Regions from separate parts of the Arthrobacter sp. TS-15 genome, predicted to be linked through region 1. Evidence: predicted binding sites of a transcription regulator. Region 1 holds the regulator's gene; each other region holds the start of a gene.
The links. The regulator LexA, encoded in region 1, represses DNA repair genes until DNA is damaged. The targets are predictions, from matches to a motif close to TCGAACANNTGTTCGA.
Positions count from the first base shown of each region.

Region 1 (7,915 bases):
GGGTCAACGATCCCGTGAAGTGTCCGCCGATCAGGTGGTATTCCTGTCCGGCCGGCTCGCCACCGTGCACCAGGTAGGGTCGTCCGGAAACATCAACGACGGCGTGCGCCAAGGCTTCGTCCAAAGGAACCGTGGCTTCACCAAAGCGACGAATACCGGCTTTATTGCCCAGTGCCGTTCGGAGGACCTCGCCGAAGGTAATGGCGACGTCTTCCACCGTATGGTGGGCGTCAATGTGGGTGTCGCCAGTAGCTTTGACGGTCATGTCAATCAGGGAATGCTTGCACAGAGCCGTCAGCATGTGGTCGTAGAACGGAACCGAAGTGCTGATATCCGAGACGCCTGAACCATCCAGGTTAATCTCCACCAGGACCGAAGACTCACTGGTGGTGCGCTCCATGCGCGCGGTGCGGGCAGCGGTCGGCGCGGCGCCGGTTTCGCTCATTGGGACATCCTTATACACGGAGGGGTGGGTTAGGTCTAGGAACAAGTTTAGGCGTGGTGCGGCGCGGTGCCGTCCAGCAGGGCTTCCAAGGCCTCCAGGAACGCAGTAGTTTCCGGCTCGGTTCCAGCGGTGACACGCAAATGCCCCGGGATACCGACGTCGCGAATCAACACGCCGGCGTCCAGCAGGCCCTGCCAGATAGTGTGTGGATCCTCCAGTCCCCCAAAGAAGACGTAGTTGGAGTCCGAAGCAGCAGGCTGGAGGCCCATGCGGAGCAGTTCAGTCACAATCCTGTCGCGCTGGACCTTGATGTCCTCGACGTCGGCCATGAGGGCTTCGCGGTGATTCAGCGCAGCGAGGGCCGTTGCCTGCGTCACGGCAGAGAGGTGGTATGGGAGACGGACCAGCCTGATGGCGTCCGTGACTTCCGGGGCTGACGCCATGTATCCGAGCCTGGCGCCCGCCAAAGCGAATGCTTTGCTCATGGTGCGCGAGACGATCAGACGCTCGCGTCCGGGCAACAGGGTCAGGGCGCTCGGCGTGTTGTCGTGTGCGAACTCGTGGTAGGCCTCATCCACGATCACCATGGCCTGGCTGGCTTCGCCGGCCTCGTAAACAGCCTCCACCACGTCCAATCCCAAGCCCGTACCTGTGGGGTTGTTGGGCGAGCACAGGAAAACGATGTTGGCGCCCGTTTCCCGGACCTGAGCAGCGGCCGATTCGGCGTCCAGCCCGTAGTCGTCCGCGCGGACTCCGCGGACATACTCGGTGTCAGTGCCACTCGCGAGCAGGGGGTACATGGAGTACGTGGGAGGAAAGCCCAATGCCTTGCGGCCGGGTCCACCAAAGGCTTGGAGGATCTGCTGCAGGACCTCGTTGGATCCGTTGGCCGCCCAGATGTTGTCCGGGGAAAGCCCGTGGCCAAGGTACTCGGCCAAGGCTTCACGAAGTTCGGTGAACTCCCGGTCCGGATAGCGGTTCAGCCCGGTGGCCGCAGCGGCCACGGCCTCAGTGATGGCGGCTTGGACATCTGCGGGGACGCCATGAGTGTTTTCGTTGACGTTGAGCAGGATCGGGACATCGAGCTGCGGTGCGCCATAGGGGCTCAATCCACGCAGGTTGGTCCGAAGGGGAAGTCGGTCAAGTCGCTCAAGCTGGTCACTCACCAACCCAGTTTAAGGGGCGGCCGGGACTGCCGACTAACTGTGACGCCCGACCCTTGATTTCTGCGGGTGCCGAGGGATCAGTTTGCAGGGACGAACAGCTGCTGGCCGGGCAGGATGCGGCCGCCCCGGAGGTCGTTGAGCTGGATGATCTCGGCGATGACGTCGCGGGGGTCACGCTCGGGAGCGGCAGCGCCGGCGATGCCCCAGAGGGACTGACCTGGCTGGACTGTAACAGTGACGGCAACAGGCGGACGCAGTTGGGACTGCGAGTCGGCTGCCTTGGCCGGGGAGTTGATAAATCCGGCAAGACTCAGCAACGCTGCAACCAACAGCATGGCCGGGATGCCGAAGAAGACGATCCGTCCCCTTCGGGTCAGGCGCAGGCGAGCGGGTGCCTGGGTAGTACGGAAATCAGCGAACGTAGTGACTGCGGACATGAGCTGAGCCCTTCTGAGCTATTGCCACGCTCCGGGATGCCCGGTGCCTGGCTGCCAATTCTTTGTGTTCCCCTGGGCCTGCCCCGGATGTTCGAACGCTTTGTTCGAACATCCAGCTTCAGCATCAGGTTTATAGAACACATATTCGAACCTTGCTATGACATTTTTAGCACTTATCAACGAACGGTGTCGAGACTCGCTAGAACAAATGTTTGATAAACGCCTGTGCCTGCCCTACGTTTGAGTGAAGAAGCAGCACTGTTTCAGTGGAACAGGAGGGTCTGACATTTTTTGCAGACCCGACACCCCTGGCCCTCATCAGGGCGGAATGGAAAGGCATTGGCGAACATGGCAGCGAAAGCCACAGGCGGAGGGGCACCCCTGCGGAGCCAACAGCCTCAAAAGAGTCCCAAAAGCCTGACCGTCCGGCAGAAAAAGATCCTGGAGACCATCCAGAGGTCAGTCAATGACAACGGCTACCCTCCCAGCATGCGCGAAATCGGCGACACCGTGGGTCTGGCCAGTTTGTCCAGCGTCACGCACCAGTTGTCCCAATTGGAGAAGCTCGGCTACCTCCGCCGGGACCCCAAGCGTCCCCGCGCCATGGAAGTGCTGATGCCCCTAACCCTTGATGGCGGGCCCATCCCCGGTGTGGACGCTCCGACCACCCTTCGCAGCGCCGGTGGCCTGGCCGTCACCGAGCTAGCCAGCGCCAGTGATACCGCCATGGTCCCCTTGGTGGGGCGCATCGCGGCAGGTGGACCGATCCTGGCTGACCAGACGGTGGAAGACGTGCTTGCACTCCCACGGCAACTCGTGGGGCATGGCGAACTGTTCATGCTGAAGGTGGCCGGCGATTCCATGATCGATGCTGCTATCTGTGACGGCGACTGGGTGGTGGTCCGGCGACAGAATGATGCCATCAACGGCGACATCGTTGCCGCCCTGCTGGATGATGAAGCAACCGTGAAGACTTTCCGGCAGCGGGACGGTCACACGTGGCTGCTCCCCCAAAACACCCAGTACGAGCCCATCCTCGGAGATCAGGCCACCATCATGGGCAAGGTCGTCTCGGTACTGCGCTCTCTTTAAGCGCTCACGCCCTTTAAACGCAGCTTCCCGTGGACACCAGCAGGTGTTCACGGGAAGCTGTGCATTACGGGGCTTTAGCCGAGCCCAGACGTTCCAGAACGCCTCGAACCACCGACCGGTCCGTGGTGGCCCAGAACGGCGGCAGGGCGGCACGTAGAAAGCCCCCGTAGCGCTCGGTCGAAAGCCTGGAGTCGAGTACCGCGACCACCCCTTTGTCTCCCGTCGAGCGGATCAGTCGGCCAGCGCCCTGCGCCAGCCGAATGGCAGCGTGCGTGGCTGACACGGCCATGAAACCGTTCCCGCCCGATTGGGCAACCGCCCGGGAACGGGCAGTCATCAGGGGATCGTCAGGACGTGGGAAGGGAATGCGGTCAATAACCACCAGTCGGCATGAGCCACCCGGAACGTCTACCCCCTGCCACAGGGACATGGTTCCGAAGAGGCACGTATCTGGCTCGTCCGCGAATTGCTTCACCAGGGCCGCCATGGTCGATTCTCCCTGACAGAGAATGTCCACATCCAGCCGGAGCCGCATGGCATCGGCGGCTTCTTCGGCAGCACGCCGCGAGGAGAACAGGCAAAGCGCTCCGCCCCCGGACGCCCGGATGAGGTCTTCCAATTCGTCCAGCGCCTCCGGCGAAGTACCGCGGCCCGGTTTGGGCAGGTGCTTTGCCACGTATAGAACACCCTGTTTGGGATAGTCGAAGGGCGATCCCACATCAATGCCCGTCCAGCTCGGCGCGCCGTCTCCAATCAGGCCAAGACCACCCGCGGCGGGCTCGAAGGCCGAGCCGATGGCCAGGGTCGCAGAGGTCAGCACCACAGTATGGCCGGCAAAGAGCCCCTCTCGAAGCCGCCCTGCCACACTGAGCGGGGCAATATTAATCAATGCAGGAGCTGTCTCGTCCGGCGGAGAATATCCCTGCTGGGGGTCGAACGTGCTGTTCCGCGAGAACCAGACCACTTCGCGGTTCTCCTTCGAGGCGAGCATCCGCTCGCACAGTTCCAGGATGAGCATGAGCCGTGAGCGCGCAAGCTGCCGTCCGCCGTCGACCGCGTTTGAAGAATCCGTCTTCGAGTCCGAGAGCGCGGCGCGCGTGGCGTCCCGCAATTGGTCAAGGCAATCCAGCTGTTCGTCGTTGAGGCCGTTGGGCAACAGACCGTTGGGCACGCCAGCTATGGCCATATCCAAGCTGTCCGCAGCTGCGTTGAGGGCGTCCACGGTGATGGCCGTATGCTTGCGGGCACTTGATGCCGCCGCGTGGACCATGGCCACGGATAACTGTCCTGAAACGGCTCCGGTTACCCGGTCCTGAAGCTCGTGCGCCTCATCAACCACCACGACGTCGTACTCGGGCAAGACAGCCAGGCCTTCAAAGGCGCTGACGGCCAACATGGCATGGTTGGTGACTACGACGTCGGCCTCACCAGCCCTTGAACGGGCCAGCTCACTGAAGCACTCTTCTGCCACGGGGCACTTCTGGGCACCCAGGCACTCCATGGACGTGACGGAAACCTGCCGCCACGCCCTGTCGGTGACGCCGGGCATGAGTTCGTCGCGGTCTCCGGTAGTGGTCTTCTCCGCCCATTCCCTGAGGCGGACCACTTCCTTGCCCAGCTGCGATTGGGGTCCACCCATGGAGGCAGCAAAGTGAGGGACGCTGGTGTCCTCCCCCAGGGAGAACAGCTGCCCTTCGGAGGGCTCCTCGCTGGGGAACCCGCCTTCAAGCTTCTGCAGGCACACATAATTGGCCCTGCCCTTGACCAACGCCACGTTGACGGGGCGCTCAAGGGCAGGGTTGATGGTCTCCAGCAGCCGGGGAAGATCACGGCCGACAATCTGGGTCTGGAGTGCCAGGGTGGCGGTGGACACCAGCGTCGGTTTGTTGCTGTCCATGGAGTGAGCGATCAACGGAATAAGGTAAGCCAAAGACTTGCCCGTTCCCGTTCCCGCTTGAACCAGCAAATGCTCCCCGGTTTCAATAGCCCGGGTCACATGCTTGGCCATTTCATGCTGACCCGCACGGCTTTGTCCGCCCATGCCGGCAACAGCCCGGTCCAACAACTCGAGGGTGGCTTTCTCCCCCACCGACTTGACGGCGTCCGCCGCCACCTTCTCAACCATTGCTGACGAATGACTCCAGTTCGGCGGCCAGGCCTTCGCGCACCATGACCACTACGCGGGTCCCGTTCTCCTCGTGCTCAAGGCTGAGGATTTCCGAGTCGGAATTGTGCAGTTTGTTGATCATTTCCCCGCGGTCGTAGGGAATGAGCAGTTCAAGGCGCACGCCCGGCCGGGGAATGGATCGGCTGATGTCTTCCAACAGTTCGGCAATGCCCTGGCCCGTACGGGTGGACACCACTGCGTGGCGGGGTTCCTTCTGCTTGAGGCGCTCCACCACAAAAGGATCCGCGACATCGACCTTGTTGAGGACGATGATTTCAGGAACCTTACGGGCATCCACTTCGGTGAAAACGGTCCTTACAGCAGCGATCTGGCCCTCAGGATCGGGGTGTGATGCATCCACCACATGGAGAATCAGGTCTGCGTCCGCCACTTCCTCCAATGTAGACCGGAAAGCCTCAATCAGCTGGGTGGGCAATGAACGAACGAACCCAACGGTATCTGCCAGGGTGTAGCCGATGCCATCCGGAGTTTGCGCCTTGCGGACCGTGGGATCCAAGGTGGCGAACAGGGCGTTCTCCACCAGGACACCGGCGTCCGTGAGGCGGTTCAGGAGGGACGACTTGCCGGCGTTCGTGTACCCGGCGATGGCGACGGACGGAACAGCATTACGACGGCGGTTGGCGCGCTTAGTCTCGCGCGCCGGCTTCATCGCGGCTATTTCGCGACGCAACTTGGCCATGCGGGTGCGGATTCGCCGCCTATCGAGTTCGATCTTGGTTTCACCAGGACCGCGCGAGCCCATGCCGGCGCCTGCTCCACCCACCTGGCCACCGGCCTGACGGGACATGGAGTCACCCCAACCACGAAGCCTCGGGAGCAGGTATTCGAGCTGTGCGAGCTCAACCTGGGCCTTGCCTTCGCGGCTCTTGGCGTGCTGGGCGAAGATGTCCAGGATCAGTGTGGTCCGGTCGACTACCTTGACCTTCACGATGTCCTCAAGGCCGCGTCGCTGTGACGGGGCAAGCTCCGTGTCCACTACTACGGTGTCTGCGCCGGTGGCGGCGACGATGTCCTTGAGTTCCTGGGCCTTGCCGGATCCGAGGAAGGTCCCGGGGTCCGGCTTCTGCCGGCGCTGAACAATACCGTCCAGCACCTCGGATCCAGCCGTTTCGGCAAGGGCGGCGAGCTCACGGAGGGAGTTCTCCGCATCAGCAAGAGTCCCCTCCGTCCACAGGCCGGCCAGGACAACGCGCTCCAGGCGCAGCTGCCGGTATTCGACCTCTGTGACGTCCTCGAGTTCGGTGGACAGTCCCGCGGTACGCCGAAGGGCGCGGCGTTCGGCCAGGTCTTCCTGGTCGCCGTCATAAATACTGTGTTCCTGGTCCAGCGTGGAAATCGCCTGCGCCTTGCCGAACACACCGTTGGCGTCGTTGTCGTCGGATGCCTGCGCAGGTACATCCTTGGAAAGAATCCGGTCGATCACGGCCTGGATTTGTTCAGGACTCATGTCCTGGGCGTCGGAATCGGATCCGGAGTGCTTCTGGGTGGTCATGGTCTCCTTAGACTGTTCGGCAATTCCAGAATAGTGCTGTTTGCTGCTCGATGGGGCGCTATTCGCGCTGGGCTGACGGGCATCGGCCAAAAGGGCCTCCTGTGTCCTGAACGGCCACCCCTCTTGCGGAGGGCGGCTGTTGTAAAAGTGGCGTGATGGAATCCGCAGGAGGGTCCCTGGGCCGAGGTGAGGATGTTCCGCCGGCTGCAACACAGGGCCGCGTTACACCACGGTCCACTGCACAAACGAGCGGGGATCTTCAGAGTGTCCGGCCCCACATGAGGAGCAAACGGACAAAGCCTTAAGGACCTGCCGGGCGGAAAGGCCGGCATGGGCAAAATGCCGAACCGGGCCTGCGTCGCGGGCGGTACCATGAACGCCTGATGACTTGGCGTTGTGGGCTGATTACTCAAAGATCAAGAACATGCGTTTCACTTTAGCAGCCGCTGTCAAGCCAACGACGGACTGATGCGGTTTCCCAAGCCGCCATTAGCCAACTAATCTGGCAAATTATGGAGTCTGCACACTATTTCACCGCCCAACCGGCCGGACCATTCACGCGCAAGCCACTAACCGTGGAACTTGCTGGAGCCACGCGCCGGCTGCAGACCTCGTCGGGTATCTTCAGCCCCGACGGCGTGGACAAAGGCACTGCAGTACTTTTCTCCGAAGTTCCACCGCCGTCACCCACGGGTCACCTTCTGGACATTGGCTGCGGCTGGGGTCCGATTGCGCTCACGTTGGGCCTGATGGCGCCACATGCTCACGTGCACGCCGTTGACGTCAACGAGCGTTGCATCACTTTGACCAATGAGAACGCCGCGGCGCTCGGCCTCGGCAACGTCACCGCCAGCCTCCCGCACGAGGTGGATCCCGCCGTCGAATTCGACACCATCTGGTCCAACCCGCCCATCCGCATCGGCAAGGACGAGCTTCACTCGCTGCTGCTGACGTGGCTGCCCCGGCTGGCGCCGGGAGGCAACGCCTGGTTGGTTGTGCAGAAGAACCTGGGCTCGGACTCCCTCCAGCGGTGGCTCGCCGCCGAACTGGACAGTTCTTACACGGTCTCCCGTGAAAGCACGTCCAAAACGTTCA
Region 1 covers NZ_SDXQ01000043.1:47,559-55,473, forward strand. Annotated here, with positions in the region: gene hisB (imidazoleglycerol-phosphate dehydratase HisB) at 1-445, opposite strand, end outside; gene EU811_RS17665 (histidinol-phosphate transaminase) at 493-1,611, opposite strand; gene EU811_RS17670 (LysM peptidoglycan-binding domain-containing protein) at 1,689-2,048, opposite strand; gene lexA (transcriptional repressor LexA) at 2,397-3,140, shown strand; gene EU811_RS17680 (ATP-dependent DNA helicase) at 3,205-5,265, opposite strand; gene hflX (GTPase HflX) at 5,258-6,820, opposite strand; gene EU811_RS17690 (class I SAM-dependent methyltransferase) at 7,333-7,915, shown strand, end outside.

Region 2 (7,915 bases), on a different contig from region 1:
GAGCAGGATCCCGATGCCGCGTTCTTCGTGCGGGTTCTCGAACAGCTCCAGGGGTTTCTGGTTCCCGGACGGGCGAAGGTCGGTGACCATGATCCCGGCCCGGACGTACTTCACACCCTCATGGACCTGGGGGAGCAGTGCGTGGGCTGCCCGGGTCAGCAACACCGGGTCAGCGGTCGGCATCGGCAGCGCCAGGCAGACCGAGGGAAAGGACCTTTCGTGCGGGTTGAAGTGCGACGTCGCGGCGAACGCCGTCAGCACTTTCGCTTGCAGGTCGTGTTTGGCCAGGCGTGCCGAGGCCATTTGCGCGTACACGCTCATGACCTGCCGCAAACCCGCGGTGGTGGTGATCGGGGTGGAGAAGGACCGGGAGAAGATCAGCTGGTCCCGGCCGATCCGTTCCTCTTCCATCGGGATACACGGCGTTCCTTGCAGTTCCAGGACGGTCCGCATCATGACAATAGAGAACTTGTCCCTGATCGCGACCGGGTTCGCCCGGGTCAGGTCCAGAATCGAGAAGATCCCCATCGCGTTCAAGCGCTTGGTGAGTCTGGTGGCCACACCCCAGATTTCGACCACGGACAGCTTTGCCATCAGCGCTTCGCGCTGCTCAGCAGGCACTGACTCCCACCGGCACACGCCCCCAAAAGCAGGGTTGTTCTTCGCCCACTTGTTGCACAGCTTTGCCAGCGTTTTCGTCGGCGCGATTCCGACGCAGACCGGCACGCCGACGTTCCGCCGGCACGCGGCCTTCATCTCACGCCCCAGGGCCAGCAGCTCGTCCGGTTCACCGTTGACTCCAAGGAACGCCTCATCGATGGAGTACACCTCAAGCCAGGCCGAATAGCGGCCCAGCAGCTCCATCACCCGGGCCGAGATGTCCCCGTACAGCTCGTAGTTGCTCGACAGGGCCACCAGACCCCATTCCTTGGCCCTGGGCCGGAGCTTGAACCACGGGTCCCCCATGTCGATGCCGAGGCGTTTTGCCTCGGGGGAGCGGGTGACCGCGCAGCCGTCGTTGTTGGAGAGCACGATGACCGGTTTACCCTCCAGGGATGGGTTGAAAGCGCGCTCGGCCGAGGCATAAAAGCAGTTCACGTCCACGTGCGCGATTTCCTGCATCCGGCGCATTACCGCAGGCTTAGACATTGACGCCACCGAGTTCCCGTTTAGCGGAAAAGCGCGCATTACACATGGTGCAGGCACCTCGTGGCCACGCCCCAGATCGTCAGTTCAGCCAAGGCCGGAACCTCGATTTCGGGGAAGCGTGGGTTGTCGGCCTGCAGGATCACGCCCGAGGGCGTGATCCGCAGTCGCTTAATCGTCAGTTCCCCGTCGAGGACCGCCACCACCACGGAACCGTCTCTGGGTTCCAGTGCCCGGTTCACCACCAGCTCGTCACCGTCGCTGATGCCAGCCTGTTCCATGGAATGCCCGGTGACCCGGACGATGAAGGTGCTGGTGACGTCCTTGACCAGGTGTTCGTTGAGGTCGATCCGGCCGTCGAAGTAGTCCTGGGCGGGCGAGGGATAGCCGGCGGCCACCGCTACCGGTGCCAGCAGAGCTGTCACCAGAGAGAGTCCCGCATCTAACACACGGGGGCCAACTATCACGCCCACAACACGCCCTTTATTCGAATATATGTTCGGGTTAACTGTACTCCAAGGGACCGACGAAATAGCCGTCGGGGGCACCGGGGACGGCTTGCACACCAATAGGGGACAGCTTTGAGCTGTGCGGAGGGCTCCACCTGCCCCCAGTGGGCACAACCCGTCCACCGCGACTAGGAAGCGTTAGCGGTTTTGGAGGTGCGGTGGGAGTTCGACGTCGACAGGGTCCAGTTCAGGCCTAACGCGTATGTAACCGATGCCATGTCTGAAGGATTTACCGGTCCACGCAACATCGGCAGATATCTCAACCACGATCGGTTCCACCAGTGTCAGGTGAACCGGCCCTTTATCTTTGCTGAATCTATTCAGGGAGGTCTCGCTTATCTCTTCCGGCCAGGGATGCCCTGGCTGTGCCAGGCTGAGCTGGCGGCCCAGCTCACGCCCTACCCGTGTCGAGAGGACCGTGGACCGGCCAACGATCCGCAGCCGCCCATCGACCGGCAAGCCGACGATGATCGCCTGCGGCTGCGATATTGGCCCGATCACGGCCGCGCAGACCGCATCCAAAGTGCTTTTTGTCTTCAGCTTCAACCAGGAGCGCAGCCCGGCCGGATAGGGTTCTGATCCGCTCTTGAAGACCAGCCCTTCTACTCCTGTGGCGGGCAGGTCCTTCAACCAGGTCTTGGCCACTTCCATGTCCGTGGTGGTGGGGGAGAGGTTCAAGGGGGCGGTCCAGTCCCGGGCCAGTTCCTCGAGCAGCTGCCGGCGGCCCGTGAACGGGACGCCCCGGATGTCCTGCCCGGCAACGGCCAGCACGTCAAAGGCGGCGAAGGAGGCTGGCAGCTCATGGACCAGGGCGGGCAGAGCCGTCCGGGAGCTGACCATGCGGCGCTGCAGCGCCTCGAAGTCCAGCCGGTCCCCGTTCCATACGACTGCTTCGCCGTCCAGGACAACGCCGGGCGGTACCTGGACCCGCACCGCTGCGCAGAGATCGGGAAAAATGCGGGAGAGTTCTTTGCCTTGCCGACTCCACAGAGTCACTCCGTCGGAATCGCTCAGAATGATCGTGCGGAATCCATCCCACTTGGGTTCTGAATATATGAGGCCGGGCAGCGCCCGCGGGCCGGGGAATGTCTTGACGAGTTTCGCCAGTGCAACAGCCACCGGTGGTTGCAGTTCCCGTGGAATGGACTCGTCCATGGCCCCAGCCTAAAGGACCAAGACCAGAACGGACCTTCGCTGCGCTTCGGCCTGTAATAGCTTCTTTTGCCTTACATGTGGCTGGGTTGTTCTCCGTACAAGGCCACTGATCGTAGCCGTCCGGGGGCCCGACCCGTCAACCCACGCAACCGGGCAATCCCACGCGGTCGCTGCGCTCCCTTATTTCGCGGGATTCCCCGGTCACTCTTCGGGGTTGACGGCCCACCCTCGACCGGCTGGATCAGCGGGGGCCTCGCACGGCGGGGCAGGAAGGAGGTGGCTACATGAGCATCGACGAAGCGATCAAGCTCGCGACTTCGGTCGTGAGCTTGATGACAGCTGTCATCGCTCTACTCTCCCTGCGGAACGCGCGCTTAAAGAGCAAACGCTCCCGAGCTGCAACTCGGAAGCGTAAGCGTAAAGCAAGGAAGTAGGTGTAGCTACGAAACCCGGTGGTCGTGACCGCTTCGGTTGCGGCCACCGGCTCCTTCTCAGACTAAGTCCTACTCACCGATAAGGAAACCTCATGGAACCACTGGACATCGTGAACTTCGTTCTCTCACTCACAGCACTGGGAGCTTCGATCATGGCGTACCGCGCCAACACAAAAGTCCCCAAGGAAGACGAAAGCTAACCGGATCCGGGGCGGGCTGCCACACGGCGGCCCGCCCTACCGGCCCGGGTTGCCTTTGGACTCCGCATGAGCCTTCCTACGAAGTCAGCGGGTTACCAACACAATCGCTATCGCCACTCCAATGAGGACGGCGCCTAGCCCGACAACGACCATGTACCCAGGCTCCGGCCGACGCATCAACTTGGTGCCCGTCTTACCAAACCTGGCTTGCTGAGAGCCTTCCATCAATTTGCTGAGCGCTTTGCGCTTTACGACCACGAGAACACCGATAAGGAAGGCCACTCCCGCAACAACGCTTCCAATGAGTAGCTCCACGGTTCAGGTATCCCATCCTAAAGATTGAGGCCAGCCTAGCCCCTGAGGCCACTATGCTCGCGGGGCTCGCACCCCTTTGGGCGTCCACTCCGCTTCGCTCCGTGGCCGACTGTTGGGCCCGGTCCCGACGTCGCAGAGCTCCGCCGTGCCCGGTCCTGTGTGTCTACGACGTTTTTTGGCTGCTGTCCTTCGGATTCTATGTGTCCGCTCCACCCCGTCTAGCCCCTCCGCAAGCTCCGGGGCCTGCGGTGCAGGAAATGTCCCTACGGCGCTCCTGCGTCGCTTATTTCCTCCGGGAATTTCCCACACCTTGCCCTATGGGTAGACAGGGCTCCGTCGGCCACAGCTCCGCAAGCTTCGCCAGCAACCAAAAAACAACGGGGGAGGGGAGACCCGCAGCTGGCCAGGTCACACCGCTCCCTCACCAATCCTCTGCAAAGGACACAAAACCATGAACGCAATCAGCGTCCAGACGATCACCACCGAGGACACCGGCGAAACCATCCACGATGTGCCCGTCCTCGTGGATTACCACTTGAATGACGGCTACGACTGGATGGACGTCATTTCAGAACATGGCTGGGTCGTGATCCCCAGCTGGGGATCTGACGGCTGGGACCTCGGCCAGTGGCCCTACGTCATGGTCGCTGGAACCCGCACCGCCGACGCGATCGGAAACCTGTTCGGCATGGCAACCTACTGCGAAGGCGACGTGAAAACGTCGGTCTACCGGACGAAGGCCCGATTCTGGGACGCGATCACGGAAGAGGCTTTTTCCCACTGGAAGAACGGGCAAGCCCAAGGCCCGGCAGACCTGCCCGAAGCCGCTGCAGAGCTTCCCAGCCGCTACCGCATCCCGCCCACGTTCCAACCAGCAGCCGCCGCCTAACAACCCTCGACTCCTTGCCGGGCGGACCCCCGCCGCCCGGCAAGGCACCAAACCAGCAAAGGACAAATGACAATGACCGAAAACCGCAGCATCGCCAACAGCCCGGCCCAAACCGTGGTCTTCCTCGAAACCCTCGCCGCAATCGTGGAGAAATCCCCCGTGGCCTACAGCAGCGATGGAGCCGAAGACCTCGCCGCGCACATTCGCGGCATGGCTGCAGCCGTCACCACCGAGGCGAATGTGAACCCCGGCGAGCTGACCACCACCCGGCAATATGCGGCACTGGACTGGCACAACGAAGCCGTGGCCGTCCTGTTCGCCGCAGAACACCGCCCAACCTTCCACTAGCAGGAACTGAGAACCGCTGTACTGCCCGGCCAGAGCCGGGCAGTACAGCGCCCACCACTTCAAAGGAGCCAGCACATGAGCAACGCCACCACAGCCCCCAAAGGCATCACCGCCCTGATCTACCGCGACGCCCTGGGCACGGACTTCTCCAATCAGGGCATTTCCGCCCGCGTCATGGAGGTAACCGTCATCGGCGAGGGCATCGACCCCGTTTTCGAAGCCACCGAGGAACGGCCCGCCGTCCGGCTCGTCAAAAACGAGAGCCTCCACCGCGAAACCGTGACCCACGCCGAGCCAGTCGCCCCAGACGACGAAACAGCCCCGTGGTACATGTTCGGCGGCACGTTCATCTTCAGCAGCGACTCACGATTTCGACGCGCAGCCGGACAGTACGGAGCCATCCCGCTCCACGACCGCCGCGAGTAGACCGGAGGGTGGGCCGTTCGCCTCGTGTGGGCGGGCGGTCCGCCGCAGGTGGCCGGCTCTGGTGGGTGGTTGCCGGCGGCGGACCGCCGTTCCCGCCCAGAGCCGGCACTACTCACCGGGTGCGTGCGGCAAACCCTGGCCGGGATTGACCTGGTCGGATCCCCGGTGGCCAGGGAACAAGCATGCTCGCGGGGCTCGCCTTGGTTTCCGCTGCGCTTCAACCAGTTCAAGGGCGGCCTCTCCGCTTCGCTCCGTGGCCGGCTGTTGGGCCCGGTCCCGACGTCGCAGAGCTCCGCCGTGTCCGGTCCTGTGTGTCTACGACGTTTTTTGGCTGCTGTCCTTCGGATTCTATGTGTCCGCTCCACCCCGTCTAGCCCCTCCGCAGGCTCCGGGGCCTGCGGTGCAGGAAATGTCCCTACGGCGCTCCTGCGTCGCTTATTTCCTCCGGGAATTTCCCACACCTTGCCCAAGGGTAGACAGGCCTCCGTCGGCCACAGCTCCGCAAGCTTCGCCAGCAGCCAAAAAACAACGGGGGAGGAAAGAAAGTAGCTGGCCGGGTCACACCGCTCCCTCACCAATCCTCTGCAAAGGACACAAAACCATGAACGACCGCATTAACATCAGCACCCCGGCCGACATCCTGGCCTACGTCCCCCACATGCTGGGCGAGACCCCCAAGGAATCCTTCGTCCTGATCACGATGCAGGGCAACGCACTCGGCGCCACGCTGCGCCTTGATGCCCCGCTCTGCTTCGAACCCAAGGCGTTCGCCCAAACCGTCGTCAGCTACGCAACAGCCGACGAAGCGGCAACAGGGACCCTGCTGGTCATCTACACCGACGAGAACACCACGGCCGAACCCCGCCCGTTCTCCGAGCACGTTCAAGCGTTGCGGACCGAGCTGAAGACAGCACGGATGCCCCTGCAAGACGCATGGATAGTGACCTCGGAAGTGTGGAGCAACTACCTGTGCACAGACAGCGCTTGCTGCCCCGAGCGCTCACTGGACGAGATCACCAACAGCACCGGCAACACCGCCTTCATCTACCGGGGAAGCAACGTCACCGGATTCACCACCCCGGAGCCATTCACCGGCGAGGATGGAGCACGCCAAACGATCGCCGCGCACAAGCCCGACGGATGGCCCGAGGACACCGAAGCACGCCGCACCCAATGGGCTGAACTCCTTGAAAACCCCAAAGGACTCACCCACGAGGCCGCGCTGGAACTGGCAGGAGCGTTACAACATCCCATCACCCGGGATTACCTGATGGCGGACATCATCACCAACGCCCCCGATCAGTTCACCTCCGTGCTGCTCGGTGTGTTCATTGCCCGTCCCGACTGGAACCGCGTGGACACCGCCCAGGAACTTGTCTTCGAGCTGATGAAAGTCACCCCCGAAGGACAACGCGCCCCGATGCTAAGCGTGATCGGCTGGACGGAATGGCTCAAAGGAAAGTCCAGCTTCGCGGGACGGTATTTCAAGCTCGCATTGGAGGACGTCGAGGGCTACCGGTTCGCGGAACTCATGACCGATCTGGTCAGCCGCGGCCTACTCGCTGACTGCGTGCGTGATCCGAAAAAGGCCTATGCCCGCAAGATAGGCCGCTAACCGGATAAGGCCGGACCCCACACCAAGGGTCCGGCCTTAACCGTCGGGATCTCACCCAGGTGCGCGCGGCCTCCCCCGCTACGCTCCGCCGGCCGCGATGACGCTGCCGCGGGCGTAGCCACTTTCCAGTGAAACCGCAGGAACAGCCGATACGGTGAAAGGACAAGCAGTCCAACACCCGAAGGCAGGACCCCTACTGTGGCCGATCAGATTCGCATGACCGAGGCAGACACCATTGCCCCCGACGCAAGCCCGGCCGAAGACGTCCTGGAACTGCGCCTACTCACAGCCGGACCAGTCACGGGACCAGTTGACCGGCCCCTGGAAGACCACCGCCTAGACGAGCTGTGAAGCACGGCAGCGACCACGCTGCACCTACAAATTTCTTTTGCAGAGAAAACAGAAAGAGCCGGCCCGGTGGGCCGGCTCTTTCGTCACATCTACGCAGATTTCTGCTTGACTCACGGCAAGCGAGCCATGAGTTGGGACGCTATCCTCCGACTACATATGTGTGGGTTGTGATTTCATTCTCAATGACTAGCCCAGGTGCGATCGTGTAAGCGCCCTCTGGTTCTCCCGTCCCATGGTTCTTACCCGCGCAGCCGCAAACACAGTCAGCCACATTGTCGGCATCGGCGTCCCAGCAGGCGCTGACGCACGTTGACCGGGCGTTGCCCTCCAGCGTCACCTCCACCCGGTCAAACCGCTCCGCAAGCCCATTGATCACGGTTGTAGTGTGGTTGGAAGCTACCGTGAAGATCGGCCTTTCGTACTTAGGCCTGGTTGCTTCACCACAAATTTCCTTGAGCAACTCGTAGTTTCGGCCTCCACCTTGAAAAGGAAGAGTTATCTGCGTTCGCCCATTCAATGGCCGGTAA
Region 2 covers NZ_SDXQ01000065.1:3,418-11,332, forward strand. Annotated here, with positions in the region: gene EU811_RS22155 (Y-family DNA polymerase) at 1-1,149, opposite strand, end outside; gene EU811_RS22160 (LexA family protein) at 1,188-1,619, opposite strand; gene EU811_RS22165 (ATP-dependent DNA ligase) at 1,794-2,810, opposite strand; gene EU811_RS22170 (hypothetical protein) at 4,211-4,648, shown strand; gene EU811_RS22175 (hypothetical protein) at 4,721-4,996, shown strand; gene EU811_RS22180 (hypothetical protein) at 5,072-5,422, shown strand; gene EU811_RS22185 (DUF4192 domain-containing protein) at 6,024-7,037, shown strand; gene EU811_RS23830 (hypothetical protein) at 7,236-7,388, shown strand.
Region 2: EU811_RS22160 (LexA family protein) is a predicted target of LexA. The motif match lies at 1,634-1,649, and genes of this name have one in related genera.

Region 3 (7,915 bases), on a different contig from region 1:
AGCCTGACGGCGCCGTTGCTGGTCTGCATCACCTGCGAGCGCACCAGTCCGCTGGGGCTGGGGACCTCCGCGAAGGGTTGCGGTTCCAAGGCGAGGGCGCTGGTGTAGAAGAGGACGGCTTCGTCGAAGTGCTGCCACGGCTGGGCGAGGTTGACGTGGTCAATGACGGCGTTCTGTGCGCTGGAGGCGTGTTCCAGACCCTCGCCGAACTCGTGCGTCCACGCCGCCGTCCCGTCCGGGCTGCCCTGGCACAGGAAGATCTCGGTGGAGTCAGGGGCAGAAATGCCTTGGAAGACTTCCTCGTCGGCCTGGACCTTGCGGGCCACCACGGGCGCCTTGAGCTGCTGGGCGCGAGCGGAGGCAATCACTGGAGAGTCGACGTCGAACCCCAACGCGGCGATAGCCGGTTCGGTGTGCGAGGCCGCTTGCTCGTTGATGATGACGCGCGCCTGGCCCATGGTCCAGAGCTGGACATCCTTGGTGCGGTGGCGGCCTTCGAACCCGAAGCCGAGCTGGCCCAGGAGCTTCTCAAGCTGAGCGGTGTCGTCAGCCTTGACCTCGGCAAAGTTGAAGCCGGCGGGTTCGCTCACCTTGGGCAGCGTGGCCAGTTCCATGGGATAACGACGGCGGGACGCGGCTTTGTCTTCCGGTGCATCTGCCACGGAGGTGCTTGCGAGCCACTTGGCGCTCTGTTCCTCCAGCCAGATGAGGGAGCGCATGGCATCCACGGCGGTGCGCTCGGTGTCCGACTGGCGGAAGACATCATTGAAGACCTCGAGGGAGACCGGGCCCGTGTATCCGGCACGGACAACGTGGCCCATGAACTTGGCAAGCTCGAACTGGCCCTCACCCGGGAAAACCCGGTAATGGCGGCTCCAGGACAGCACGTCCATGGAGAGCTTGGGGGCGTCGGCAACCTGAACGAAGAAGATTTTCTCCGCGTTGATCTGCTCGATCGGCGCGGTGTCCCAGTCACGGGAAAGAATGTGGAAGGAGTCAAGGCAGGTGCCGAGGTTGGGGTGGTCCACCATCTCAACCAGGCGGTAGGCGTGCTCGTAGTCGTTGACGTATTTGCCCCACGCCAGGGCTTCGTAGGCAACCTTGACGCCGTGCGCCCCGGCCAACTCTGCCAATTCCGCGAGCTGCTCGGCTCTGAGATCGTCGTCGTCAATGGTTGCCGTGGCCACGTTGGAGCAGACCAGGATGGTGTCCATGCCCAAACGTGACATGAGCTTGAACTTGGCCTCGGCCCGCTTGAGGTTGGCCTTCAGCAGGTCCGGAGTGACGCCGTCGAAATCCCGGAACGGCTGGTAGAGATCCAGGCCCAAGCCGAGGTCGGCGGCCATTGTCCGGACCTCTTCCGGGCTGTGGGGGGACGTGACGAGGTCCTGTTCGAAGATCTCGATGCCATCGAAGCCCGCAATCGCGCAGGCCTGCATCTTCTCCTTCAGCGTGCCGGACAGGCAAACCGTGGCGATTCCGGTGCGCATCAGTTGGCCGCCTTTGCCAAGAGCGCCTCTTCTTCGGCGGCGATCAGCTCCAGGAAGTGCGCCCGCATGCGATCGCGGTCCGCCTCGCGTCCAGTGATGAGCTGGAAGGCGTCGGCTGCCTGACCGACTGCCATGCGACCGCCGTCGAGGACGTCGCATCCCTTGGCCCGCGCCTCGCGGACCAGTTGCGTTTCGATGGGGCGGTAGACGATGTCCGCCACCCAATGCCGCGGCTCCACCAGGCCCATGTCCAAGGGGAGCCCGGGGTGGGCCGCCATGCCGATGGGAGTGCAGTGCACCAAGCCGTCAGCGAGGGGCATGATCTCGGGCAGCTCGTTGATGCTCCGCGGCGTAACGGTGGCTTCAGGGAAAAGCCCCCCGAGCTCGGCGGCACGTTCCGCGGCGCGGGCGGGATCCATGTCCACCAGGTCCAGGGTGCCGACGCCGGCTTTGAGGAGTGCGTAGGCGACGGCGGAACCGGCACCGCCTGCACCTAACTGAACTACGCGGTCTAGTCGCGCCTCGGGGAGGCCGTCCGCGAGCGCCGAGCCGAAGCCGGAGAAGTCAGTGTTGTGGCCAATCAGCCGGCCGTCCTGAATCAGGACGGTATTGACGGCACCCAGGCGCGCGGCGTCGTCGGAAATTTCATCAAGGTGCCCCAGCACCAACTGCTTGCACGGATGCGTGATGTTCAGTCCGTTGAAGCCCATGCGCTGCGCCGCCGTCAGGAGATCCCCGACGGCGGTGGCCGGCAACTGCAGTTCCAGCAAGTCGATGGGGCGGTACAGCAAGCGAAGGCCCTGCACATCGGCTTCGCGTTCGTGCATGGGCGGCGTGAGTGAGGGCATGACGCCTTCGCCTACGAGGCCCACCAGAACGGACTCGGCTCGGTTGCTCATCCTAAAGCTCCTTTGACTTCAGCACCGCCGAGCTTTTGGCGCTTTCTGGGGCGCTTCCAGCCGGGGTGTTATTTAGATTACTACAAGTGTTCATATTCCGCACGCTTGTTCTTATCGCGAACATTTCCACAGTGCGCACCCAACCAAGTAGCAGTTAAGCGCGCTTAGAGCCGTCTAAACGCGCACTATTGCGACCTGGTTGGGTGAGGGTCACCGCTGGGGCAGGCGGGCCGCGAGTTCAGCCGCGGCCTCCTGCAGGGTAGGGACGTGGGCAATCAATTCCTCCATGCTCATGCGGAACACCGGGACGGCCGTGGCGAGGGAGGCGAACGCATGGCCCTGTGAGTTGAGAACCGGAACAGCGACGGCGCGCATGCCAATCTCGTTTTCTTCATCCATCACCGCGTAACCCTGGCGTCGCACCTGCTCGATCTCCTCGCGGAACTTGTCGCGGTCGGTAATGGTGTGCTCGGTGAGCGGATCCAGGGGGAGCTCCTCCAGCAGCCTCTTCCGCTCGATCTCATCCTCAAACGCCACGATCGCCTTACCCACGGAGGTAGTGTGCAAGGCGCCCAGGTGACCGGGGTCGCTGGTGACCCGAAAGGTCTTGGGTCCGTCCACCTTGTTTACAGTGAGGTGATGATTGCCGTCGCGCACGGACAAGATGGTGGCCTCATGCGTAATTTCAGTGACACGCTGAAGGACGGGCAGCGCCGTTGCCGCGAAGCCGTGGTGATTGGAAACGCGCTGGCCGAGCTGGAAGACGCGTAGTCCCAAGTGGTACCGACGCCCATCGGGCTCGTAGTCAACAAATCCATCGCGGGTCAGTGAACCCAGCAGTCTGTACGTGGTGCTGAACGGGAGATTCGCACTCCTTGCCAGATCCGCCGCACTCGCCCCGCGCGGTTCATTTCCCAATAGAACCAACAGGCTCAAGGCCTTGCCGACCATGTCGGTCTTTGTGTCCTCTTTCACACTCATGTTTTGATGCTCTCACATAGTGAGAGCTATTTCTAGATGGTGGTGACATCTCTTGACAAGTGACCCCACTCACAGCCACTATTGCTGTATTGCACAAGTAGCTCTCACCATGTGGTTACTAATGCAGGGATCGACCGGCCGCACCATGCTTGGGTCTCCCCACAGAAGCCAGATCCGCGACATCGTCGTCACAGAAGGAACACCCCATGAGCCAAACAATGCCGTCAGCGACGCCAGGCACTGAAACCACTTCCGGAACCCCCAAGAAAGCCGCGCTTGCCAGCTTCCTGGGCAGCGCCGTCGAGTATTACGACTTCTTCATCTTCGGCTCTGCCGCGGCCCTGATCTTCCCCCACGTCTTCTTTCCCTCCGCCGACGCGAACGCGGCCATCATGTCCTTCGCAACTTTCGGCTTCGCCTACGTTGCCCGCCCCGTGGGTGCGGTGATTCTGGGTCACTTCGGTGACCGCATTGGCAGGCAGAAGGTCCTGATGTTCACGCTGGTCCTCATGGGGGCAGCCACATTTGTTATCGGCTGCCTCCCCGACTTCAAGACCATTGGCTGGTGGGCTCCGGCCCTGCTGGTCCTCGCCCGGCTCTGCCAGGGCCTCTCCGCTGCAGGCGAGCAGGCCGGCGCTTCCTCCATGACCCTTGAGCACGCCCCGGACAACCGCCGCTCCTTCTTCACCTCCTGGACCCTCACCGGTACACAGGGTGGCCAAATCCTTGCAGCCCTCGTCTTCATCCCCGTGGTGGCCCTGCCGGATGACATCAAGTACGGCATCGGTTGGCGCATCCCGTTCTGGCTCAGCGCTGTGGTAGTACTGGTGGCCTTCTTCATCCGCCGCACCCTGCACGAACCGCCCGCATTCGCCGAAGCCAAGAAGAACAACCAGATCTCCAAGCTCCCCGTTGCCGACCTCCTCAGGCTGCACTGGCGCGATGTTCTCCGCGTGGTCTGCTGCGCCTTCATCGCCGCCGTCAGCACTGTCTTTGGTACGCTCGCCATCAAATACGCCCAGGACGTTGCCGGCGTCAACAGCACCATCACGCTCTGGCTGGTGGTCGCGGCAAACGTTGTTGCCCTGGGAACCCAGCCACTGTTCGGCATGCTCTCGGACAAGATCGGCCGCAAACCCGTATTCATCTACGGAGCTTTGTCCAGCGCCATCATGACGCCGGTGTTCCTGCTGACCCTGGAGGGCGGCAATGTGCCGCTGATGTTCCTGGTCTCCGTTGTCTACTTCTCCTTCGGATACGCCGCAGCCAACGCAGTATGGCCGTCCTTCTACGGTGAAATGTTCAGCACCAAGGTCCGCTTCTCCGGCTTGGCCATCGGTACGCAGCTCGGCTTCCTAATGGCAGGCTTCGCTCCCGCAATCGTCACCGCCCTGGGTGGCACCAAGCCCGGCGGTTGGGTCCAGATCTCCATCTTTACCGCGGTCATCTGCGTCATCGCAGCTGTCTCGGCCATGACAGCCCGCGAATCAGCCAAGACGCCCACTGCGGAACTTGGCATCCACAAGCCACACCAGCACGTCTAACCCCGACGCTCCTGCCCGGTTACTCGGCCTGGAGCAACGGAAATGCCCGGCACGTCCTGTGACGTGCCGGGCATTTTGCTGCTCGCGGGCCGGGTCTGGCACTGGGCGGGAGCGCAACTGGGCAGGAGCGCACAACGGGAGGGGCGCAACTGGGCAGGAGCGAGGCGCTAATCCCCTACCGCGGGTCCACCACCACCTTCTGGAAGGCCCCCTGGCCGGTGCCGACGTAAAGGAACAATGTTCCATCACCGGCGATTCCAACAACTGAAGGATTCCCCAATCCCGTAAAGCCATTCCCCAAAGCGGCGAAGGTAGAGAACATGTTCCAGCCTGCCCCCAGGGAAGCCCGTGTCAGGAAGCCCCCGTTGCCGTTGCCCGGGTAGAGCCACAGTGAGCCATCGCTTCCGCGGGCCATGATGTCTTCCCGGCCATCGCCGTTGAAGTCACCGCCCTGCATGACTGAATCGAAAATGTTCCAGCCGGTTCCGATCTGCCGCCATGACTGGAAACCACCGGCTCCGTTGCCCGGGTAGAGCCAAAGATTTCCGTCGGCGGCCCGCGCCACGAGATCGGCTTTGCCGTCGCCCGAAAAGTCGCCCGGTGCCAGCATCTGCGTGAAGCCTTGCCACCCTGTGCCAATCTGTTTGCGGGCCAGGAACTGGCCGCGCCCATCCGTCGGATACAGCCACAACACACCGTCAGAGGTCCGCGCCACAAGGTCCGGGTGGCCATCGCCGTCGAAATCTCCCGCACTGAGAACGGAGGTGAACGCGGCCCACCCAGAACCCACTTGGACCCTTGGCAGGAATCCGCCGGAACCGTTGCCGGGGTAGAGCCACAACACACCATTGGTGCCGCGGGCAAGGATGTCCGCGACACCATCGCCGTCGAAATCTCCTGCCTCCCACACCTGGCTGAACTGGTTCCACCCGGCCCCAATGGCCAGCCGATCGGCAAATCCCGAACCGCTGCCCGGGTAGAGGCGCATGGTTCCTGACGAGGTCGCGGTCAGCACGTCCGACTTCGCATCACCCGTGAAGTCCTGCCCACTCACGATGTCGCCCACCGAATTCCAACCACCCCCGAGGTTGATGCGGGGCACGAAGCCACCCCAGCCGTTTCCGGGGTACAGGTAGAGAGTGCCGTCGCTTGTCCGCGCCAGCAGTCCGGCACCGGCACCGCTAAAGGAGTCGTCGGAAGTGATGCTGGTGAAGCCGTTCCAGCCGGAGCCGATCTGCGACCATGCCCGGAATCCACCTTGGCCGTCGCTTGGGTAGAGCCACAGACTGCCATCGGGCTTGGTGGCCATGAGATCGGGGCGGGCATCGCCGTCGAAATCCCCCACGCCAATGAGGTTTGAGAAGCCCTGCCAACCTGATCCGATCTGCCGCTTGGCCAGGAAACCGCCGCGACCATCGCCCGGATACAGCCACAAGGCACCGTCGCTGGTGCGTGCCAAAATGTCCCCGCGGCCGTCGCCGTCAAAGTCCGAGATACCGGTGATGGCATCAAAGATGTTCCATCCCGAGCCAATCTCACGGGGATTGTTGAGCCTGTTACCGGGCAGTCCTGTGTACAGCATCAGGGAGCCGTCCGCCTCACGGGAGAGGACGTCGGCGAGCTTATCGCCGTCGAAGTCGCCGGCCGAGAACCGAATCTTCGCCGTGAGCTTGGGGTCGGCAAAAATAGTGACCGACGCCGTTGTGGTGGACACCGAATTGATGGTCACCTGAGTGCCGGTATAGGTGGTGAAAGTGCTGCCGGCCTGCCATGCGTGGTTGGTGGCGTACCAAGGTTCCGGGAATGGCTTGGTGGACGGCATGAGGATCAGGGACGAAGCGACCGTGGCTCCGCCGCGTTGGACGATCTTGACGCCCCTGTTTCCTGCTGGCTTGCCGGAGTCGTCCAGGTAGCTGTCATATCCGGCGGCCTGCCGCAGCTCAAGGTAGTAGACCTCTTTGCTGATGGGATCCGTGAACTTGATGGCACGCTGGGCATCCGTTCCACCCCATGGTTTGAGCGTGTAGGTCTTAGCGCCGGTGGCAATCCCCACGTCCCGGATTTCGTCGCCACGACCCAGCCCCGCGTAGTCCCAGAGCGAGCTGCTCACCACGGGCGATTCGAATTGGGCGGCACCCATGATGTCCGTCGTGTCACCGTACTCCCGGATGTAGCACGAAGGATCCGTGAACCGACCGTAACCGTCAACGCCGACGTCGGACGCACCACTGCCGCACTGCAACGCGTCCGCATGCATCAGGCCGATGACATGCCCGAACTCATGGCTCATCACGTTGTTCGTGAACCCGCTGATTTGCGGCAGGAGGACCCGGCCGCTGTAGCTTCCGCTGCTGTATCCGGCGCCCAGGGCGTTTCCGGACAAAGTGGACGTGGGAATGAAAATCACCAGTGCCGTGTACGGGCTGGCCGACCAACCCAGCTCGCTGGTGATGGTGGACATGATGGTGCTGTAGCTATCGGTGGACTTCGCCTTGGACTGGTGACCGGCAACCTTGGTATTCACCGTCATGGACAGTTTGTTGGCCGTCATGGCTTTCCAGTAATTGCTGGACGCAGTGACAGCTTGCTCGGCACTGGTCATGGAGACCGTGTTGCCGTTGTCCGCCAATTTGGCCGTGACCAGCCGTACCCGGATGTCGCCGCTGGGCCCGGCAGCCGCCGCGCCGGAGTCTGGACCTGCGCCCGAGTCAGGGCCGGTATTGAACGGCGTGGCACGCTCGGGGGGATTCTCGAACTCATGCTCCGAGTGCGGCGTACCCTCCACGAACTGGACGTTCGGATTGTCCGGCCCGGGCAACGGCACCGCCGTCGCGGGGGTCTGTACGAAGAACAGGCCGGTAGCAAACACCACCAAGCCTGTAGATAACGCGATTGATCGCCGTAGCGCACCCATTCGATCTCCCTGAGCCGGAGCCTGTGGTTCCTGTGAGTCTCAGCAACCGAGATCAGGCTACAACCGGGTAGTCACCGAGCCCGGCAG
Region 3 covers NZ_SDXQ01000012.1:45,757-53,671, reverse strand. Annotated here, with positions in the region: gene EU811_RS05175 (bifunctional sugar phosphate isomerase/epimerase/4-hydroxyphenylpyruvate dioxygenase family protein) at 1-1,490, opposite strand, end outside; gene EU811_RS05170 (shikimate dehydrogenase) at 1,490-2,389, opposite strand; gene EU811_RS05165 (IclR family transcriptional regulator) at 2,600-3,370, opposite strand; gene EU811_RS05160 (MFS transporter) at 3,577-4,914, shown strand; gene EU811_RS05155 (FG-GAP repeat domain-containing protein) at 5,090-7,828, opposite strand.
Region 3: EU811_RS05170 (shikimate dehydrogenase) is a predicted target of LexA. The motif match lies at 2,487-2,502, and genes of this name have one in related genera.

Region 4 (7,915 bases), on a different contig from region 1:
GTGAAGCCTGCCTTGGACGCGGTGCTGATTCCCAAGCCCAAGACCGCGAGGATCGGCGGACGGGACCTCCAGGACGCCGAGATCCTTCAGTGGGCCAACAACGTCATTGAAGCGATTTTCGCTGATGTACCCGTGAAGGCTGGCTAACTGCATGATGGGAGGACATCACGCCGCGTCGGGAGCCGCGGCGTGGATTGCCATTGCCTCAACAGGCCCGTACGCCTTGGGCTGGTACCCCTTGGATTCCACCGGAATTTTGATTGGCGCCATGGCGACGGCGGGAACTGCTTTGGTGGTGGACTGGGACCACCGCCACAGCACCATCGCCAATTCGCTGCCCCCGCTGTCCAACGTCATTGCGGTGGGGATCGAAAAAGCCAGCGGAGGACACCGGCAGGGGACGCACTCGCTACTGGGCGCCTCCGCGTTCGTGGTGCTCGCAGCCATGGCGGCCCAGTTCCAGATGGTGACCCCTGTAGGCAAGCTTTCCATCGGCGCGGGGTTGCTCTGCATGTTCATGATCAACCTGGCAGCCAAAGCCCTGAACCTGTTCCCGAAGTCAGGCTGGATCACCAACTGGCTCTTCGCTGTGGTGATGGCCGGCCTGGTGACCTGGTTCGCGCCGGATCAATGGGGCTGGCTGCCGCTGTCCATGCTCACCGGGGTGGTGGTGCACATCGTGGGGGACATGATCACCGTTGGCGGGGTGCCACTCCTATGGCCCATTGTCATCAAACCACCGAAGTTCCTGCGCAAATCCGTGATCCGGGGTATTTGGCGGCCGAATGGGGCCTTCTCCATCCCCTTGCTGGGACGGGCAGGTTCCCGACGTGAGTGGTTGGTCCTGATACCAGTCAGTGGCTACGCCATGGTGGGCATGGGCGTGGCCGCGTGGACTCTGGCTCAACAGCACTGGCCCGGCGTGCTGGCGGCTCTGGGCGGGGTAGTGCAATTGCCGTGACAGGCCGCTAAATCAGCAGCGTGTCCCATTGTTGGCCAGAACGTTCCCGGGCGCATCCTCAAGCATGATGGAGCCGGCGTGGCATGTGACGTTGTCCGTCACCACGATGTTCTCCAAATCGCCGTGGAAGTTGAGCCACGGGCCTTGAAGGTTGAAGAACTCGTTGTTCTTTACCGCAACGTCGCGGACCGCAGCGGCGCCGTCGTCGTAGTATCCGGTTTTGATTCCGTCCGGAGAACCCCAGAAACGGTTGCCGTCCACGGTGATGTTGTAGATCTCATGCGTCCCAACGGCCAATTGCAGGCCGGAGCCGTGCGATCCGCCGCGGACGTCGTTGTTTCGATACGTCACATCATGAACGGGTGCGCCGAGGGCCTGGGCCACGAGGCCGTCGTCGCCATCCGCCCCCTGCCGCTGGTCAACGGTGTTGCCCTCAACCAGGCCATGATGGGAATCGGTGATGTGAATGCCGTCCAGCTGATCGTAGCGGCCGCTGGTGGTCACCAGAGTGTTGTTGTTCCGGACGCAGAAATCGCTGCTGGCCACCACCGCGATTGAATAGGTGTAGGGATTGCGGGTGGTGACGCCCTCCACCAAGGCGTTGGTGGAGTGACGGACATCCACCAGGTACTCGTGCAGGCGTCCCGGGAGGTTGCCCTCCAATTCGTCACCATTTTGGTCTGCGGTGAGTTGGGCGATGGTTACGTTCTGTGCGCCATTGGTGGTGATCAGGGGGTGCCCACCGAACGGTCCCTCGAATTCCAGAAACTCCGGGCCCGCTTTCAGGACGGTTGCCGGTCCTGCTCCACGGAGGGTTACGTTGCTCTTGAGAATGAGAGGGCGCTCCAGGGTGAAGACACCTTTGGGGAGTTGGACGATCGCTCCGCCGCTCTTGGACGCTGTGTCTATGGCCTGCTGCAGGGACGTGGACGTGTCCTGAGGGTCCAGGTAGCCGTCCACCCTCCATTCTTGGACGCTGCCGGCCTTGCTTCCGTTGGTATGGCAGGGCCCGGGTTCTGCTCCCCGGGGTGCATCTAACTGACCCGGCGGTATGGGCCCACCGCAGCCTGTGAGAAGCACTGTGGCAGCCAGGGAAAGGGCCAGCAAAAAGGAATGGCCCAGGCAGGAGCCTGGGCCATTCAACGTCATGGGCAGCGCTTAGCTTTCGCCTGCGGAGTCAGAGCGGCCAAAAACGGTCTGCGGGATCCAGAAAGCCAGGGCAAACAGGCCGAGGCACACGGCCATCGGCCACGGGTTATCCAGCGTCAGGAAGGACAGGGAGTAGATGGCGCCCAGGAAGAGCGCGATCATGACCACGAACAGCACAATGCTCTGGACGAGACTATTCTCTTTTTCAATGGGGGCGCTTGTGGCGTTCTTGGACATTCATTCCTCCTCGGCCCCGCAGGGCTCAAAATCTCTGACGGCAGCGGAAGCCTTAGTAGGCAGATGAACCCTGTTCACCTTTGACAATGGCAATTCCGGAACTCGCTCCGATACGTGTTGCACCAGCAGCAATCATAGCCTGTGCATCAGCCAGGGACCGCACGCCACCGGAGGCTTTGACGCCCAGGTCCGGTCCCACGGTCTTGCGCATCAGTGCAACGTCTTCAACGGTTGCGCCGCCGCCATTGAATCCGGTGGAAGTCTTGACGAAGTCCGCCCCCGCTTCCACAGCCGCTTCGCAGGCGATCACCTTCTGCTCATCGCTCAGCATGGATGTTTCGATGATGACCTTCAGGATGGCTTCACCGGCGTGGACTACCTCGGACACGGCCCTGATGTCATCCACCAGCGCGCCTTTGTCATTAGCGCGGGCGGAGGCCATGTTGATCACCATGTCGATTTCATCCGCGCCGTCCAGCACGGCACCGCGGGCCTCAAAGGCCTTGACGTCGCTGGGGGTGGCGCCCAGGGGGAACCCGATCACCGAGCACGTGAGCACACCGGAACCCTTGAGGGCCTTGGTGACGGTTTTGACCCACACCGGGTTGACGCAGACTGACTTGAACTTGTAGTCGACGGCCTCCGCGCACACCTTGAGGACGTCAGCCTCACTGGCCTCAGGCTTCAACAGTGTGTGGTCAATGTAGGAGGCGATATTTGCAGAGGCGACGGCTTCGTTGCTCATGGGATCCTTCCGTGCAGGGCGTGGCCGGCCCGGTGGCCGCAGGGTTGTCACTGCCCGTCAAAGGACCATCTTGCCACATGCCCCAAGTGCCGCCCGGGCCGCCGCCGGCACAGGGTCAGGCGGCAATCAGCGTCTGCTGATCCTCTTTTCCCGCGCTGAGGAGCAGCCCGGAGGCGCACAGCATTGCAGAGGAATCGGCGGAGAGAAGCAGGCCCAAGCGGAGCCCGTCGCAGGACGCGGCATCGCCGATCGCCCAGATTCCCGGCACGGAGGTGGTGAGGTCGCGCCCCACTGAAATGCCGCCGTCGGAAGCTATTGTGAGTCCGGCGCTTTCGGCGAGATCGTTGCGGGCAGTGCGTTCCTCGGCCAGGACCACCAAGTCGCCCTTCATGCTGCTGCCATCTTCGAAGAGGATGCCGGTTGCCGGCAGTGCGGAACCTTGAGGACGGGCGTCGGGTCCGGTTCCGGCGTCAGTGCCCGGGAAAGGCACGACGGCGGTGGGGCGGAGGGTTGTGCGGACGGGGCGGACGCCGCGGGCCCGTAGCACGGCCTCAGCCTGGCCCGCTGCAGGACCGTTACCCACCAGGATTCCCAGCGGGCGGCGGCCCACCAACCGGGTGACGTCTTTGACCGCTTCGCCGATGGAAGCGGCGTCATCGATGGTGGAGTAGCTCAGGCCAGATTCGGCGCCTGCCACCGGCGGAAGGGCCGGGGCCGAGCCGGTGGCGATGACCAACTGGTCGTAGGAGAACTCCATGCCGTCCACGGTGGTGACGATCCTTGCGTCGGCGTCAATGAAGCTGGCCGCCTGGCCGAAGCGGACCGAGACCTGGGGGAGTTCGGCGAGTTCCAACAGGGCCTCAGGGCACTCGTCGCGGTTGCTGAGTACTGTGATGGTTCCCCGGAAGGCGCGCTGCCGGGAGTCGGACCCGCCGGCGAGTCGCCGCACCAAGGCCTGGGCCGCTGGGCCTGCGCCTGCAATGACGATGTGGAGGGAAGGTGCGGACGGGATGGCGGACATGTTTGGCCCTTTCGCTCATGTGACCTGCTGTTGTTCATCAGCGTAGGGGTCCGGTTTTTCGCGGGTGTTTCGCCGCTGTTGCCATCTAGGGCCTATCCGTAGCGTGGTGTTTACCGGCCGGTAATAACGTGCGTCACATGTGGGTTCCGCCGGGCCGGCTTCAAGGCCCGTCTGGAGCGGTGATAGTGCAGATGTAATGATGGACGCATGAGCCACGTCACGTGCGATCTGACTGTTTCCCTGGACGGATATGTTGCCGGTCCCAACCAGCGGCTGGAGGAACCGTTGGGCGACGGCGCAGAGTTCCTGCACAGATGGATGTTCGAGGAGCCGGAGGCGAACGCACCCGAGATTGAGGCGATCCTGGCGGCAGGTGCCTTCATCATGGGACGCAACATGTTCGCAGGACCCGGACCGGCGGCGTGGGATAAGGAATGGCGGGGTTGGTGGGGCGAGGAGCCGCCGTATCACGCCCCCGTATTCGTTCTGACCCACCATCGTCGCGAGCCGTTGGAGATGGAGGGCGGCACAACTTTTTACTTTGTGACCGACGGCATTGAATCGGCGTTGGCGCAGGCCCGGGAAGCGGCTGCGGACAAAGATGTAGCGATTGCCGGGGGAGCGCAGACAGCCCGCCAGTACCTTTCAGCCGGGCTCATGGACGAGTTGCGGCTGCACATTTCACCCATGATTCTTGGTGGCGGGGAGCGATTGCTCGACGACGTAGGGAACCTGACGCTTGAGCAGACCGGGGTGCGCGGGACCGGGTTGGTCACGCACGTACGGTATCGACCCAACATAATAGGGTCATGACCCGTTCCCTCCGAGCTGTGGCCAGGGCTGCCATGGTGGCCGTGATCGTTTCTTTCCTGACGGCATGCAACGCGCCGGCGCCACTGCCCGAACAGGACCCCCGATCCATTCCGCACGACGCGGACACCGGGCAGACCATTGCTGAAGCCCGCGAGGCCATCGACGCTATTCCCGGGATTTCCGTTACCGACTTTGCAGGCGGAGGCCCACCTAATGTGAAGGGCAACACCGGTTACGCGGTGGCGTTCGACATTGAGCCCGGGTACACCGTCACCTACGGCGACTTGCTCATCGACTACATCGTCCGCAACGTGTGGGCTGTGGGCGAGGGCTATATGCCCAATACACAGATCCAGATCTCTGCGAGCACCGCCGACCGCGAGCCATTCTTCGACCTCACAGCCGCAGCCGTGGGCTCTGCCTGGCTCAGCCCGCAAACTTCCACGCCCTCGGAGCACAACACCGTGATTATCCCGCTCAGTGCTGATGACCCGGAGGGGGCGCGGAACCTCTCCCTGTTCAAGAAAGACGGTTCCTGGCCGGGCGTCATACCGAAGCCTTTCTCCTATGACGTCACCGTCAAGAGTGGCTGATCCCACGCGACAGCCGCTCCGCGCATTAGAGGCCCCCGCGGCCGTGGTTTGCCTGAGTACAGGGCGTCGAGGACGCTAAGGTCGGCGCCGCTGACACTTGCCTTACCGCTGGCGCGTGACCTTGCGTGTCTGGCGGAACTCGGAACCACAGCACTACCGAGGACACCATGAACCTGAGGACCAGCTTCTCAACGCTGGTGGCAACAATGTCGGGGGTCCGCTGTACACTGAATTATCGAACATATATTCGAATAAAGGTGTGTTGTGGGCGTGATAGTCGGCCCCCGCGTGATAGATGCGGGCTTTTCCCTGATGTCAGTACTGTTGGCACCTATTCCTGTGGCGGCGGGATATCCCTCGCCTGCGCAGGACTATTTTGATGGCCGGATCGACCTCAATGAGCACCTGATCAAGGATGCCACCAGCACGTTCGTGGTGAGGGTGACGGGTCAGTCCATGGAGGGTGCCGGGATCAGTGACGGGGATGAGTTGATCGTTAACCGGGCACTGGAGCCCAAAGATGGGTCCGTCGTCGTTGCTGTCCTTGATGGTGAGTTGACCATCAAAAGGCTGCGCGTCACGCCGTCGGGAGTGGTGCTGCAGGCGGACAATCCCAAGTATCCGGACATTCGAGTGCCCGCGATGTCGGAGCTGACCATTTGGGGCGTCGCCACAACGTGCCTGCATCACATCTGACTGAATCCAGCCGGTGGGGCTTCGCACCCTCTGGGTCGCCAAAGCCCTCCCGGGCCTCTTCTTTCGCACGATGGTGACCGTCGTTGGAATCGCCGGAACATTCTCCCTGCTGGCGGACCTCCAAGTAGCTTTCCATCAAATGGACCCGCTTCTTCAGCCATGGGTGTTCGTCTGATTGGGCGTCGTAAGCGTGAAGACTGGCAGTCCGGGCGGGGTCGAAGAGCTTGAGTACAGAATTGCGTGAATACAGTCATCGATGTACTTTTTTCGTATGGAGACGCTCACTCACGCACCAGTTCTGGCCCGGTTCGGCTATGCGGTGTCGGACCCAACCCGCGCCCGGATCCTTCTGGCGCTCTCTGATGCCCCGTCCTATCCCTCGGATCTGGCAGATTCGTTGGGGGTCTCGAGGCAGAGCATGTCCAACCATCTGTCGTGCCTGCGGGGCTGTGGGCTCGTTGTGGCCGTTCCTGATGGGCGGCGGAGCCGGTATGAACTGGCAGATGCCAGGCTTGGTCACGCCATCAAAGACCTGATTGGTGTCGTCCTCGCCGTGGACCCGGCCTGGTGCGCCCCGGACGGGACGTGCCTGGTATGAGCGCGGTCCTCGAAGCTCCTGCCTCGGAGCGCCGGCTTGTCCTGATGCGTCGCATCCGCCTGTTCGCGGCCGCAACCATCACTTATAACGTCATCGAGGCGGTCGTGGCGCTCTGGGCCGGAGGGATCGCGGACTCTTCGGCGCTGATCGGCTTCGGACTGGACTCGGTTATCGAGGTTACTTCGGCTCTTGCGTTGTCCTGGCAGTTCTCCGCCAAGGACCCGGAGCGGCGTGAGCACCTGACGTTGCGGATCATTGCCATCTCCTTCTTCGCCCTGGCCGCGTTCGTGGCCGTGGACGCTGTCCGCTCACTGACCGGGGCGGGTGAGGCCCAGCACTCAACCCCGGGCATCGTTATCGCTGCGTTGAGTTTGGCGATCATGCCCGTGCTGTCGTGGGCACAGCGACGTGCCGGGCGGGAGCTCGGTTCCAGGACCGCCGTCGCCGATTCCAAGCAAACCCTGCTCTGCACCTACCTCTCCGCAGTTCTGCTGATCGGTCTGGTCCTGAACAGCACCCTGGGCTGGTGGTGGGCCGATGCCGGCGCGGCGCTGGTCATTGCCGGTATCGCCGTCCGCGAAGGTATCAACTCCTGGAAAGGCGAGGCTTGCTGCACTGTCCCGCACGCCGATCACGGCCACGCTGACGAAGATGATGACGACTGCTGCGCGCCCACTTCTGAGGCGTCACCAGTGTCCGCTCCGGTAGTCGTCGAACTCGCGCGCCCAGCCGCCGCAGAGCCAGCGGATACTTGCTGCGCAGGCTGCAGATCGGATGCCGTGGCGGAGCCTGTCAGTGTGAAGCTTGGATCAAAGCCGGCTGATCGATGAGCGCAGTCATTTCCGGCCGAAGGGTCCGCATCGCGATTTGGATCCTTCTCGGCGCGATAGTGGGTGCCGGCGTGATCTGGTACGCAGTGCTTACCGCCAACAAGCCGGCTCCGGCCGCCCCACTCGCGGCCACTGACGCCCAGCTCGTCAGGGAGAACAGTCACCGGGTCACGAGCCCGGCCATCGAGAAAGCCCAGCTGGTCGAGTTCCTGGACTTCGAGTGTGAATCCTGCCGCGCCGCTGAACCCTTGGTGGAGGAACTGAAGAAGGAA
Region 4 covers NZ_SDXQ01000047.1:11,635-19,549, reverse strand. Annotated here, with positions in the region: gene mfd (transcription-repair coupling factor) at 1-147, shown strand, start outside; gene EU811_RS18745 (metal-dependent hydrolase) at 152-961, shown strand; gene EU811_RS18740 (right-handed parallel beta-helix repeat-containing protein) at 974-1,921, opposite strand; gene EU811_RS18735 (hypothetical protein) at 2,120-2,347, opposite strand; gene deoC (deoxyribose-phosphate aldolase) at 2,400-3,092, opposite strand; gene EU811_RS18725 (FAD-dependent oxidoreductase) at 3,208-4,113, opposite strand; gene EU811_RS18720 (dihydrofolate reductase family protein) at 4,321-4,926, shown strand; gene EU811_RS18715 (hypothetical protein) at 4,923-5,519, shown strand; gene EU811_RS18710 (LexA family protein) at 5,784-6,215, shown strand; gene EU811_RS18705 (ArsR/SmtB family transcription factor) at 6,487-6,813, shown strand; gene EU811_RS18700 (cation diffusion facilitator family transporter) at 6,810-7,643, shown strand; gene EU811_RS18695 (DsbA family protein) at 7,640-7,915, shown strand, end outside.
Region 4: EU811_RS18710 (LexA family protein) is a predicted target of LexA. The motif match lies at 5,755-5,770, and genes of this name have one in related genera.